Regions from separate parts of the Glaciecola sp. 2405UD65-10 genome, predicted to be linked through region 3. Evidence: predicted binding sites of a transcription regulator. Region 3 holds the regulator's gene; each other region holds the start of a gene.

Region 1 (4,618 bases), on a different contig from region 3:
TACCTTATTATTTCACTAGCGAACATTCGCCAATTCATCGATACTTTAAAATACCGGATATTGGTGATTATTTAGCAAGTAATATGCCAACAAAGGAAAGTATGGTTTTATTTGTATTTTATTGATTTTTATACAAAATATTGCCGCATATAAATATAAATATGCGGCAATTTATGGCCGTAAGATATGAATATATCTTTAAGAGAAAGGTTTATCTAATGTTCAGTATAGTCTGGTTCAACTGGTTATTGACTTCCAGCGCTCTTGAGTTGGCTTGAAAGTTACGCTGAGCAATAATCATATCAATAAGTTCGGTCGTCAAATTAACGTTGGCCTGTTCTAAAGCTGACGAATTAATGTCGCCATAGGTGCCGGTTGTGGCTTCACCCGCTAAAGCTTCACCTGACAATATACTTTCTTTCCACTGCGTTGAACTTTGCTGAGTCAATCCCTGTTCATTCGAAAATCGCACCAGTGCTACACGCACAATTGGTTCAGATGTTCCGTTTGAAAACGTGGCTCTTACTAAGCCATCAGGCGCAATATCAATACCGGTTAGTCGACCTACGGGTAAACCATCTTGCTCTAATGAAGTAACTTCAAAAGCTGACGCAAACTGGGTGGGTTCATCAGCATCGGCACTAGAAACATTTAAGTTAAAGTCAGTTGTAATTTGCTGAGTTGCATCAGAACCATTTGAGAGTATGTCACCTCCAAGCATTTCAGATTGAAACTTACCATTTAACTGCGGAAGGCCGTCAGCCGACTCAATGGCTACGAAATCACCGCCATCACTGAATCGAATTTTAGCAGTAGTGACTTCATTACCAGTATTTGCACCAAGCGAGTTAACCGCTGTAGCTGGATCTGAATCACTACCATCAGAATTTGTTGCGTCAAGTAATTGGTCATCAATTGCGGTAGCAACATACCATTCGTTGGTTGCCGCAGCGTCATTATCTTTAACAAAGTAGTAGGTCATAACGTGGCTATCACCTAATGAATCATAAACAGTAACAGAGGTTGCCGCATTGTAAGTTAGCGGATCGGTTGGGTCAAAATCCGCAGGGTTTAGGGCTGAATCACCTGCGGGTAAGTTAAACCGCATATCAACTTCGGTTGTCTGTTGAGGTGAACCCGATGAATCAGGAATGCGCACAGGCTCGGTTGTACTTAGTGCTACCGATGCAGATGTGCCATCGGTGTTAACAGGGAAACCTAGAAGATTATCACCGTTTGAATTTACCACGAAGTTATCAGAATCCAGTTTAAATTGTCCTGCTCGAGTAAATGAGAAATCGCGAGAGGTAATTTCAGGCACTGTGGCAAAGAAACCATTACCGGTTATTGCTAAATCTAAGGCATTATTGGTAAACGCTAAACTGCCTTGTGAAAACTGCTGTGAAACCTCTTGAGTAAGAACACCATCCCCTACTTTGGTTTTACCTGAGGCCAATAGTGATGCTGCATATACATCACCAAATTCAGCTCTTGATTCTTTAAAACCAACTGTGTTTACGTTTGCGATGTTATTTGCAGTGGTGTCTAGGTCTTTTTGAGAAGCTGACACGCCACTTAAGGCTATATTAAAAGACATATTATTACTCCTATGAATTTCCGATTTGGATGACGTCGTCTAAGCTAATACTGACATCGCCATCTAGATTTAATACCACGCCAAGACTTGAGCTTGATAGGCTTACACTGTCTACGTGTCTATTTACTGCTGTGGGCAAGGCTGTTGCTTCACCAAACACATTGCCTTGAACGGTAATGGCATAATCACCAGGCGGCATTAAGTTGCCGTCGTTGTCAGTACCGTCCCATGAGAACTCAATATTACCGGCAGCTTGAGTGCCAATATCGATGGTTCTCACTATTTCACCACTTGGGTTTTGAATAGTGATTTTGGTGTCTTGCGAGGTTTGCTCATTTATGATCACACCTGATAAACCATCACTTTGGTTCGCCATGTGCCCCACATTGCCTGTTACCAACACGCTTTGTCCAATTAAGCTCGAAGCCTGTAAAGCTTGGTTACTAGTCATGCTAGAGGCGAACGTTTCAAACTTTTCATTGAGCTGTGAAATACCATCGGCTGTTGTGAAAGATGTCATTTGCGCCACTAGTTGGTCATTATCCACTGGGTTAGTAGGATCCTGATTAGCAAGTTGCTCGGTCAAAAGGGCAAAGAAATCCTCTTGCTGAAGCGTTTGTTCTGTTCCATCAGAAACAGCAACTTCTTCTTCAGTATTCCAATATAAATCGGTATTTAGGCTATTTGTAATATCCATCAGCTATTCCTCAAGCTATACAGGTTTATGACTGTTGTCCGAGCTGCAATACACGACGAAAAATTCGCTTAGTTGTATCTGCAACCTGTACATTTGTTTCGTAGCCTTTTGACGCAGAAAGCATATCTGCCATTTCTTCAACCACGTTTACGTTTGGTTTATATATATAACCGTTTTCATCAGCCATTGGGTTACCCGGAGAGTACTCCATTTGTAATGGCTTCGCGCTTTCTACTACGCCCAGTACATTTACGCCCACCCCCTTGGTTTGGTCACTTGAGGCTTGGTCAAGTGCCGCTGCAAATACAGGATGACGAGCTTTATAGGTATCTTCGTAGCTACTGCTTACGCTATTGGCGTTAGCAATGTTGCTGGCCGTTGTATTCAATCGAACATTTTCTGCCTGCATGCCGGTACTGGCAATATTCATTATGTTAAAAAGGCTCATATTATTGTCCTGGGCTTAGGGCTTTTTTCATACCTGAAAACTTGCCGTTAATTAGCATTAAACTTGTTTCATAGCGCATACCTGCGTCTAAGAATTTGTTACGTTCATTTTGCACGTCAACGGTATTGCCGTCACCGGTATCAGGCTGATTAGGAATTCTAAACTCAGCCTCAGTTTGCAGTTTTGACGTACCTTTTATATGGTTGTTGTGCGTAGTAACCATGGATGATTGCGTTAAACTTGCTTGACCAGACTGTGCGGTTCTCATGGCTTTTTGAAAGTCAATGTCACGCGCTTTGTAGCCCGGCGTATTGGCATTTGCTAGGTTTCCAGATATAACTTCCATTCTATCGTTTCGCACTTTAAGTGCTTGCTGATGAAGTCCTACCATTTTATCTAAACTAATTGCCATGATTAACGCTACCTATTTTCTACTTAACATTGTTGTCGACTTTGCATGCCTAAACAGTAAAAGCGGCAAAGCACAACTCGCTGTGAAAACAGTAGAGCAAAGCCTATGCCAAAAAATAGAAGTATGAGAAATAAAGTAATTCAGGAAAAGGAAATAATTACTTAAAGCCTTGTATAATAAAGGCCTTCGTGTCCTGTTCGAACTTTGAAAAGATGTTCAGCACCACCAATAGATTCGGCTGCGCCTAAAAACAAACTGCCGCCTGGATTTAAACAAGCGGCAATTTTGTTCAGGATATTGACTTTTTCGTTGCCGTTAAAATAAATCAGCACGTTGCGGCAAAATATAATGTCAAATTTGCCCAAGGCTAGGTAATTATCGAGTAAATTAAAACGCTTAAAAGACACCATTGACTTAAGCTTATTATCAACAGACATTTGCTTAGTGCTGCTATTGGTGAAATATATTTTTTTTTGGCTTTCAGCTAAGCCTCTACTAAGTGCCAGTTCATCATAAATCCCTTCCTTTGCATGCGCTATCATTTTTTGAGAATAGTCTGTAGCGACTATTTCAACACGCTCTGAAAAAGCGCCTGGATGTTTACTTTGAAAATCGCAAATAGTCATTGCAATTGAATATGGTTCTTGGCCTGATGCACATGCACTGCTCCATATTCGCAAACGTTTTTGCTGCTGAAATAATGAAGGTAAAATAGCGTTACTCAGTAAGCTAAATGGATAGCCGTCACGAAACCAGAACGTTTCGTTTGTAGTCATTAACTCAAGGCATCTATCGCTGATCGCTTTATTTTTGAGGGACACTACATCTTGGATAAATGTATTTATATCAGCATACTGGCAATCTCGCGCAATCGCAGTTAAACGGCTACGCACTAAATACTGCCTATTATCACCTAGCACTATCCCTAACTGTTTTTGCAGGAATTGGGAAAAAGCAAGATATGATTGCGGGCTTAAGTCTGCTGACATTAATAATGGCTACTGTTTTAAATCAGTAAGTAGCCACTTTTGTACTGCGCCGGCAAGTTCATCTGGATGAAATTTAGCAATGAAATCATCAGCACCCACTTTTGAAACCATCGCTTGGTTAAAGACCCCACTTAAAGAAGTATGTAAAATCACTTGTAAGCGATGTAATTCAGGCGTGTTTTTAATTTCAGCGGTTAGCGTGTAACCATCCATTTCAGGCATCTCTATGTCAGACACTATTAACGCAACTCGGTCCGTCACATCTCCGGTTTCAGATGCAATCTCTTTTAATCTGTTAAGTGCTTCTAGGCCATTTTTTGCCATTTCAATCTCTAAGCCTAGAGTAGACAAAGCCTTTTTAACCTGATTACGAGCCACTGACGAATCATCTGCTATAAAGATGATTTTTTCAGTGTTGGTGCCTACATCAACGTTGTCGGTTATTTCTTTACTTACATCAGTATTGAGAGGCGAT
Region 2 (4,618 bases), on a different contig from region 3:
CGGTGGCGCAACAATTGGCGGAATATGAAGAAAGTGGATTTCCGCCCCGAGCAGCGGCCTTTTTACTTGCCTTAAGGCAGTTTTATCAAGTGAATAATTGTGCAAGCATTCGCGCAAACGCTACGCGCGCTAAGGATGAGTCTATCAATGAATGAATTAAGGCTTAGGCGTAAATTTAGCTTGGGTTTATTAGTCAACCCATTTGCGGGTATTGGCGGCGCGTTAGCGCTAAAAGGCAGTGATGGCGCCAATGTACGCAAACAGGCTCTTGATGCAGGTGCTGAGCAACTTGCGATGCAAAAAACACATATTGCGCTTAATGAATGTATAAATGAGGTCGGCGTTATTGATATATTTACCGGCAGCGGTGATATGGGCGAAACCACAGCACGAGCCTTGGGTTTTTCGGTAAAGGTATTGCATACGCCGCTAAATCAACAAACTGAAATAGAAGATACGCTTACGTTACTTAAGGCATTTTTAGCACACAAGGTTGATTTCATTTTATTTGCTGGCGGAGACGGCACGGCTCGCAATGTGTGCAGCGTGATAGGCACCCGTATGCCTGTACTTGGTATTCCAGCGGGGTGTAAAATTCATAGCTCAGTGTATGCAATAACGCCAAAGGCAGCGGGGAAAGTTCTTTCACAGGTAGTTAAGGGGGAACTATTGTCATTGCAAGATGCAGAAGTGCGAGATATAGACGAGTCGAAATTTAGGCAAGGTCAGGTGCTTGCTAAACACTATGGCGAAATGCAAGTCCCCCTTAGTTTAAGTTATATTCAAGCGGTAAAAATGGGCGGCAAAGAATCAGATGAGCTACTACTTGACGATATAGCCGACTATGTACTTGAGCTTATGCAAGACCATGAAGAACATTATTTTGTGATGGGCTCAGGTAGCACCGTAGCCGCTATTATGGAACGTGCGGGCCTTACTAATACCTTGTTAGGGGTAGATGTGATATTTAACGGCGAAGTGGTGGCTAATGACGTAAGTGCACAGCAATTATTGGCACTTACCCGTAATAAGCCCACAAAGCTAATCATTACCCTTATTGGTGGGCAGGGACATATTTTTGGACGAGGTAATCAACAATTGAGCGCAGAATTTTTGCGAAGTATTCCCCGTTCAAACATTATATTAGTGGCAACTAAAGCCAAACTTCAGGCCTTAGGTAATAAAGGATTAATAAGTGATTGCGGCGATGCCGATTTAGATACTGATTTATCAGGTCCAATTTCAGTTATAACGGGTTACAAAGACCAAGTTTTATATTTTGTACGAGGAGACGCGTGAGTTATTCAAACATAGAGCAATACTTAGTCAGTAAAGAGTCTTTTTTAGATGCGTTTATTGATACAGGCACTGAGCACGACTTATTTGTTTCAAGCTATATTCATGGGCATTTTTCGGTTCAAGCCGCCCAATTAGCCGTAGACGAAACACAAAGCACGGTATCACTTATCGAATCTTTTGAACAATCCCTACAAGCTTCCATTTTTGGCGCTATCGAGAATAATGAATTATCGCCTAGTGATGCACAAGACGTGCGCGTGATGTTAAAGGCGCTTTTTAAAAAGTAGTATTTTAATTTAACATTCGCAATAGTTGGAATCGATTTTGCTTAAGTGAGAGTAATTCACTCACTCTGCTGTAAGGCAGCCCTTAAAAAGGCGAAGCGAAATGAAAAATACTCTACACCGCGCAGGCATAATACTCATGTGTTTTGTTTGCGTCTTGCTAATAAGCAGTATTAGCGGCTGTGCCAATTTGTTGTCGCAATTCACACACAACGAAGCCCCCATTAAAAATACCGCACTAGGTCAATCTGAGCAATATACTGCCATGCTTGCTGAGGCATTATTCTCAACGCTCACTACTGATCGTCAGTATCGTTATGCTGTTGCAGGGTTTGTGCCCGTTACCAGTATGCGCACTGACCTATCAGAGCAGGGCCCTTTAATGTTACTTGGCCATCAATTAGAGCAAGGGCTTATTACCGAAGCTGTTAAGCGAGGCCTTGTAGCACAAGACTTTAAAGCAAGTAATTCACTCATAATGAACGATAGCTCTGATAGAGCACTGTCGCGAGACTTAAACCATTTATCAGCGCTTCAATCTATTGATTATTACATTACTGGGACTATTACCGAGCAGCAAAATGGTGCCATGGTAAACGCAAGAATCATTAATGTTAGAAACAAAGATGTGGTTGCAGCTGCCACTCGATTCTTCCCAGCTGACTTGTTTTACACCAATGAACAGGTCAGTTTGAGAAATGGACAATTGTATCGCGCTGAGAAGCTCGAACACGCCGTATATACGCAGGAGTAAGCAATGAAAATATTAACTAGTCTAAGCATTATTGTGCTGTTAAGTGGATGCAGTTCTTTGCCGTCAATAGAGCAATTATTTGCCGCAGATGATGAAGGTGAGCAAGGGCTTGAATTAAATGAAGTGGAACGAGCTGTGCAATCTGACGAAAGTAATGTAGCTGATGCGACCAATCAGTATGACAGCAAAGTAGATGCATTCGGTTCAATGAACAAACCAGCCATGATGTCAAAATCTTCTGGCGCATACAAAGCTATGCCGCTAACCAAACATGTGGGGGATTATGTAAGAAACATGGCGCAAGATTTGGTCGCTAATATGGAATACGTAACTGAAAGAACGCCTGTGGCAGTCACCCACTTTTCGTTAATTGATAGTGACCTAAAAGCCACAAATTTATTAGGTCAACAAATGGCAGAGTCTTTTGTGCATGAGTTTCATAAGTTCAGAATGCCTGTTGTTGAGTTTAAATCTACTCAGTATATAACCGTAACAGAATCTGGTGACTTTGTATTATCTCGAGACTTTCTTGATTTAAAAAATGCTACGCCAATACAGTATGTACTTACCGGCACTATGACTAAACATCAAGGTGGCTACTTGGTTAATGCCAGAATGCTAGGTATGCAGTCAAATGTAGTTGTGGCTAGCGCGCAAAGCTTTATTCCTTATTATATTGCAGACGCACTACTGCCAAGCGGATCTTCTAAGCAAAATGAAATAGTAGATGGCGTTAGACTAATTCAAGGGGATTAAGATGCGAAACTATAAAACCGTGTTTAAAGCAGCGTGCTTAATAACTAGTTTATCGATGTTAGGAGCATGCAGTGCAAGTAAGATGTTTATGGCAGGGTATACCCCCCCGCAAACTATTGCTGATTTACTTAATGAGCAATATGCTTTAGCAGGTGAATTACCCCCTGAAATAAACCCAGACAGCAGAGGCAGTGCCCCTATCTCTATAGACGCTGATGCCAATATAAGTAATGAAGCAAACCACGATAACTACTATGCACTTGAAGCGCCCGTTCAACGCTTTAATCCTAGATTTACTTATAAAAGCGTGCAAGATTATGCGGCGCAATTAGCTATGCGTTTAGTTAAAAATGGCAATGGTTTAAACGGTAGCGCGAAAATAGGTATTTCTTCTTTCGTTAAGTTAGACACAAGCCTTCAAAATACTACCATTTTAGGTAATCAATTAGCCGAATATTCAATTTCTGAAATTCAGCAATTTGGCTTAAATGTTATTGATTTTAAATTAATGCCTGCCTTAGAAGTAAGCAATAATGGGGATATTGCCTTTTCTAGAAACGTAATACAGTTAGCGAATAAACAAATTATGAATCATGTGCTATCGGGTACTATGATTGAAAGGCAAGATGGCATATTCGTTAATGCCCGTATTATTGCGCTTGGCAGCAACCGTGTAGTTTCCTCAGCATCTATACTTATTCCTAGCTTTGTAGCCCAAAGCACTCAACCCAATTATGTTTCTTACGCTTCGGAATAAGGCGATATTGGCAACAGTGTATGATTGATTGCCTTACTCGCTTTTTACCAATGGCTCGCGGCGTATAAGAGAGCGGACTATAAAGCGATTAGGACTTAATGCATCCAGTAAATCGCTGGGTAAGGGTAAGGGCCTGCCTAGCATTTCACTGACCAATATTTCAGCCATAAGCGGCGCCGTTGTTAAGCCTCTTGAGCCTAAACCACTTAATACATACACATTTTTATCAATACTAGGTACGCAGTAATGATGCACGGGAAGGGCTTTGTACAAGTCTTTAAGTTCATGCAATTGCAGTTTGTTAGGCACCGCTCCCACCACCGGAATATGATCAGGACTTGAGCAACGTATACCTGCTCGCGCTGAATTGCTAGGCGCTGAAGCTAAAGACGTCAATTCATGTGCCCAATTTGTTTGTTGCAAACTTTGCGCATGCAGGGCAAAATTTTGCTGCGTTTCTTCTTCGCGCACTTCGCACGAAGTATCTTCTTTAACATATGTGGAACCCAAAGCATGCAAGCCGTTTAAGGCAGGGCTTAAGTATCCTTTATGGCATAGTAGTGTGTTGAGTTTGGAAAGGGTACCTGTGCTTTTCACCCATTCTACTTGGCCACGGGTGACTCTAAGAGGCACCAAAGGGGCTAGCAATGGTTGGCTACCACTGCCTGCACAAATAACCAGTGAAGCAGCTTGTTTCTCACTTTCACCATGTGCGTTTTGAAGGCGCAGTGTTACACCTGAGAAGCCGTGGTTATTACCTGTAGTTGA
Region 3 (4,618 bases):
CAAGTGGTAGAAATTAAAGGGCAAGATTATTTAGTTACCAGTGTGGGTTTATTTGGTGATTTAGTTACCCAACAATACGAGTTAAAAGAACATGTTAAAACGCAAGTTAACCCCCAGTTTTAAGCACCTAGGGCTACTTTTTATATCAGCAGCCTGTGCGCTGACTTTTCACGCACATGCCCTACCCGCTATGGCGGCACAAACTGCAGAAGATAGCAGTGCTACATCAACCATTGCACAAGATTTTGATTTGCCGGTTACGCTTACGTCAAATCACCAAGCAATTGATGGCAAGAAAAAAACGTCTATTTTTACTGAAAATGTGGTTATTCGCCAAGGCAGTCTAGAATTACTTGCTGACCGCGTTGAACTTGATGCTACCAATGGCAAGCGCCAAGAAGTCATTATAGCAAGCGGCAGCCCCGCCAGTTACAAGCAGCGCTTAGAAGACGGTACTATAGTAGAAGCACGAGCTAACAAAATTGTATATACCGTAGCGTCTAGAACGCTTTCGCTTCGCGGCCAAGCCGTTATTGTGCAAAACGATGTGAAAGTAGATGGTGATTCTATTTTGTTTGATATGGCGAAAGAGCAAATCTTAGCTGAATCTGATGAAAACAGCAGTGGCCCCGTTACTACAGTAATAAGCCCTGGTGCATTTTCGCAAGAAAAGTCTGATTCAGAACAACAATAAACAACGCTATTGAAGGATTGTATTTGTGACCAGTACGCTGTGCGCCAGAAACTTAGCTAAATCGTATAAATCTCGCCAAGTTGTGCGCGATGTAAGCATTGAAGTATCAACAGGACAAATTGTTGGTCTGTTAGGCCCCAATGGTGCAGGTAAAACCACTACTTTTTATATGATAGTGGGTTTAGTACCACTAGATAAAGGCGATATTTTTATTGATCAAATGAACTTAAGCCACCTTCCTATGCACGAGCGTGCAAGAAATGGCATTGGTTATTTACCTCAAGAAGCCTCTATTTTCAGAAAACTCACTGTGTATGAAAATTTAATGGCCATATTGCAAACTCGCAAAGATATTTCAAAAGACCAGCGCGAAGTCATAGCTGATGAACTGCTTGATGATTTTAATATTAATCATATTCGTAACAGCCTTGGCATGAGTTTATCAGGTGGCGAAAGACGCCGCGTTGAAATTGCGCGGGCATTATCAGCTGATCCCAAGTTTATTTTGCTTGATGAACCCTTTGCAGGGGTTGATCCAATATCAGTAAATGACATTAAAAAAATAATTTACCAATTAAAAGAACGTGGCATTGGGGTTTTGATTACTGACCATAATGTAAAGGAAACCCTTGATGTATGTGAGCTTGCGTACATTGTGAGCCATGGAGAATTGATAGCTAGCGGCACGTCTGAAGAAGTTCTTGCTAATCAAACGGTAAGAGATGTTTATCTTGGCGAACAATTTGCATTATAAACCTCTTTTTTTTTCCTAATTAGGGAGTATGATAAGCATTAATGATAGGAATCGCTAGGTAAGGTAGATGTTTTACATACTTGAGATAGGCGCAGTAGAAGGATAGTAATGAAACCCTCGTTACAACTGAAGTTCAGTCAACAATTGACTATGACCCCCCAATTGCAACAAGCTATTAAGCTGCTGCAACTGTCAACACTTGATCTGCAACAAGAAATTCAAGAAGCCATTGAATCCAATCCCCTTTTGGAGACGGTAGAATTAGACTATAGCAATGAAAACGCTGACCGAGGCGAAACGCTCGATTCCCGAACTGACAAAGAACAAGCTTCAGCGAATATAGAAGGCGTAAACGAAGCGAATGCATCTTTAAGTAGTGGCGAAAAAGATGTTCCTGATCCTATGGATGCACATGAAGCACTTGAAAACCGCGATTTACCCAATGATTTACCGCTTGATAGTTCATGGGAAGATTACCTAGGTTCTACATCAGCCCCCACTAAAATGACCGGCTCAAGCCCTGACGACGACTACATATTCCAAGGCGAAACTACCGAAAACATTCAAGACCATTTGCTATGGCAAGCTGAAATGACGCATTTTAGCGATAATGACATGTCAATAGCGATTGCCATAATTGATTCAATTGACGAATCAGGCTATTTAACCAGTTCGTGTGAAAACATATTAGATAGCTTAGATAACGAAGACATTGATTTAGACGAAGTAGAATGCGTACTTAAACGTATTCAACGTTTTGACCCTATTGGTGCAGGCGCACGTTCAGTACAAGAATGCTTATTGGTGCAATTGCAACAATTTGATAACGATACACCATGGCTTGAGCAAGCCCGCTCACTGATTGAAGAACACGCTGACTTATTAAGCAGCAAAGACTACCGTACACTTATGCGTAAAACGCGTTTAAAGGAAGATCAACTGCGTGAAGTCATGCGCTTATTGAAAACCTTGAATCCTCGCCCGGGTAGCGCAGTTTCATCAAGAGAGCCTGAATATGTTATCCCCGATGTTAATGTTTACAAAAATAAAGGCGTGTGGACAGTTGAATTAAACAACGAAGCCCTACCCGCCCTTACCGTAAATGAAACCTACGCGAAACTATCGAAAACCAGTAATTCGAACGATTCGCAATATATAAAGTCTCATTTACAAGAAGCAAAATGGTTTATTAAAAGTTTGGAAAGCAGAAATGAAACCCTTTTGAAGGTGTCGCATTGTATTGTTGCTAAACAACGTGAATTTTTTGAGCAAGGTCCTGAAAAAATGCAGCCCATGGTATTAAACGATGTGGCTGAAATGGTAGACATGCACGAATCAACTATTTCACGTGTTACAACACAAAAGTACATGCACACCCCAAGAGGCATATTTGAGCTTAAGTATTTCTTTTCGTCACACGTATCTACAGAGTCTGGCGAAAATTGTTCTTCTACTGCTATTCGTGCGTTCATCAAAAAATTAGTTGCTGATGAACCATCGAACAAGCCGTTAAGTGATAGCAAGATTGCGCAATTGCTTGCCGATCAGGGCATTAATGTGGCCCGGCGAACAATTGCAAAATACCGGGAATCGTTAAACATTCCCCCTTCTAATCAACGAAAAAGCCTTGTCTAAAAGGCAAAGAGGACCATCAATATGCAAATTAACCTTACCGGTCATCACGTCGAAATCACCGACTCATTGCGCACTTATGTTGACACTAAGTTTGAAAAACTCGAACGACATTTCGACCATATCAATAATGTGCATGTAATACTTAACGTTGAAAAACTTAACCAAAAAGCGGAAGCCACTGTACACATGAGTGGTGGTGAAGTATTTGCTAACTCAGAACACACCGATATGTATGCGGCTATTGATGGCTTAATTGATAAGCTAGATCGCCAAGTTATTAAACACAAAGAAAAACTTAAGCGTCACTAAGCTAACTAACTATGATCATAAATGACATAATTTCACTTGACCGAACTCAATGTTCGGTTGAGTGCCATAGCAAAAAACGAATTTTTGAAAAAATTTCTGAAATTGCTGTATTGCAGTCACCTGAGCTTGACCAAGTAGAAGTGCTTTCAAGTCTATTAGGTCGAGAAAAAATGGGCAGTACTGGTATTGGAAATGGCATTGCTATTCCACATGGCCGAATAAAAGGTCTGAGTCATATGATTGCAGTAATACTCACAACCAATTCTCCAATAGATTTTGACGCAATTGATAGTCAAGCCGTTGATATATTCTTTGCGATTTTAGTGCCCGAAGAACAAACTAGCCAGCACCTTGAGGCTTTATCAGGCATAGCAAAAAAATTAAGCAATAAAGACATTGTAAAAGCAATAAGAAAAGCTGAAAACAAAAACGAAATAGTGGCTGCCCTAGCTTAAGAGTGAAATTGATTCACTACCTGCAAAAAGCACTCTATACTGAAAACACGTAATTTCTCACTCTGCAACACCTTTTATTTAACGCGAGTTTTACACTATGAAATTATTGATCATTAGCGGGCGTTCAGGTTCAGGTAAATCAATTGCACTTCGCGCACTTGAAGATTTAGGCTATTACTGCGTAGATAACATTCCTGTTTCACTGCTGCCCACACTTACCAATACGGTAGTCGAACAACACGAACTTGTTGCCGTAAGTATAGATGTGCGTAACATGCCCGATTCGGAAAATGAAATCACCGAATTGCTAGAATATTTGCCCGAGTTTTGGGACATTACCATTATATTTATTGATGCTAGCGATGATGTATTAATAAAGCGTTATAGCGAAACTCGCCGCTTACATCCCCTTTTCAAACTTAACAATTCACTAGTTGACGCCATTGCAGCTGAACGTGACATTTTAGTGCCAGTGGCCGAAAAAGCCGACCTCCATATAAATACCGATAATTTGTCAGTACATGATTTAGCAGAAACTATTCGTGAACGAGTGCTAGGCAAGAAGAGTTCTGATTTGGTGATTGTGTTCGAATCATTTGGCTTTAAATATGGCTTACCTAAAGACGCCGACTACGTATTTGATGTAAGGTTTTTACCCAATCCTCATTGGGACCCAGATTTACGCCCTTATACGGGTTTAGATAGCCCAGTTGAATTGTTTTTGTCAGGCCAACCTTTAGTGATGAAGCTTATTTGGCAAATCCAAAATTT

The links. Region 3 encodes sigma-54, which starts transcription at its own class of promoters, with help from an activator protein. Its sites were predicted from a motif close to GTTGGCACGNNNNTNGNNT; they were not measured.
Region 1: the regulator sigma-54 is predicted to act here: its motif matches at 3,249-3,267, upstream of flgB (flagellar basal body rod protein FlgB).
Region 2: the regulator sigma-54 is predicted to act here: its motif matches at 1,611-1,629, upstream of ACOI22_RS04730 (FlgO family outer membrane protein).

What each region holds. Positions count from the first base shown of each region.
Region 1 covers NZ_JBMEUF010000001.1:1,224,155-1,228,772, forward strand. Annotated here, with positions in the region: gene flgE (flagellar hook protein FlgE) at 212-1,597, opposite strand; gene ACOI22_RS05630 (flagellar hook assembly protein FlgD) at 1,608-2,294, opposite strand; gene flgC (flagellar basal body rod protein FlgC) at 2,320-2,742, opposite strand; gene flgB (flagellar basal body rod protein FlgB) at 2,744-3,154, opposite strand; gene ACOI22_RS05645 (CheR family methyltransferase) at 3,316-4,143, opposite strand; gene ACOI22_RS05650 (chemotaxis protein CheV) at 4,153-4,618, opposite strand, start outside.
Region 2 covers NZ_JBMEUF010000001.1:1,036,246-1,040,863, reverse strand. Annotated here, with positions in the region: gene ACOI22_RS04745 (elongation factor P hydroxylase) at 1-155, shown strand, start outside; gene ACOI22_RS04740 (ATP-NAD kinase family protein) at 148-1,299, shown strand; gene ACOI22_RS04735 (YfcL family protein) at 1,296-1,586, shown strand; gene ACOI22_RS04730 (FlgO family outer membrane protein) at 1,687-2,337, shown strand; gene ACOI22_RS04725 (FlgO family outer membrane protein) at 2,341-3,093, shown strand; gene ACOI22_RS04720 (FlgO family outer membrane protein) at 3,095-3,850, shown strand; gene mnmC (bifunctional tRNA (5-methylaminomethyl-2-thiouridine)(34)-methyltransferase MnmD/FAD-dependent 5-carboxymethylaminomethyl-2-thiouridine(34) oxidoreductase MnmC) at 3,884-4,618, opposite strand, start outside.
Region 3 covers NZ_JBMEUF010000003.1:44,194-48,811, reverse strand. Annotated here, with positions in the region: gene lptC (LPS export ABC transporter periplasmic protein LptC) at 1-123, shown strand, start outside; gene lptA (lipopolysaccharide transport periplasmic protein LptA) at 92-694, shown strand; gene lptB (LPS export ABC transporter ATP-binding protein) at 720-1,448, shown strand; gene ACOI22_RS15435 (RNA polymerase factor sigma-54) at 1,557-3,083, shown strand; gene hpf (ribosome hibernation promoting factor) at 3,105-3,392, shown strand; gene ptsN (PTS IIA-like nitrogen regulatory protein PtsN) at 3,404-3,847, shown strand; gene rapZ (RNase adapter RapZ) at 3,945-4,618, shown strand, end outside.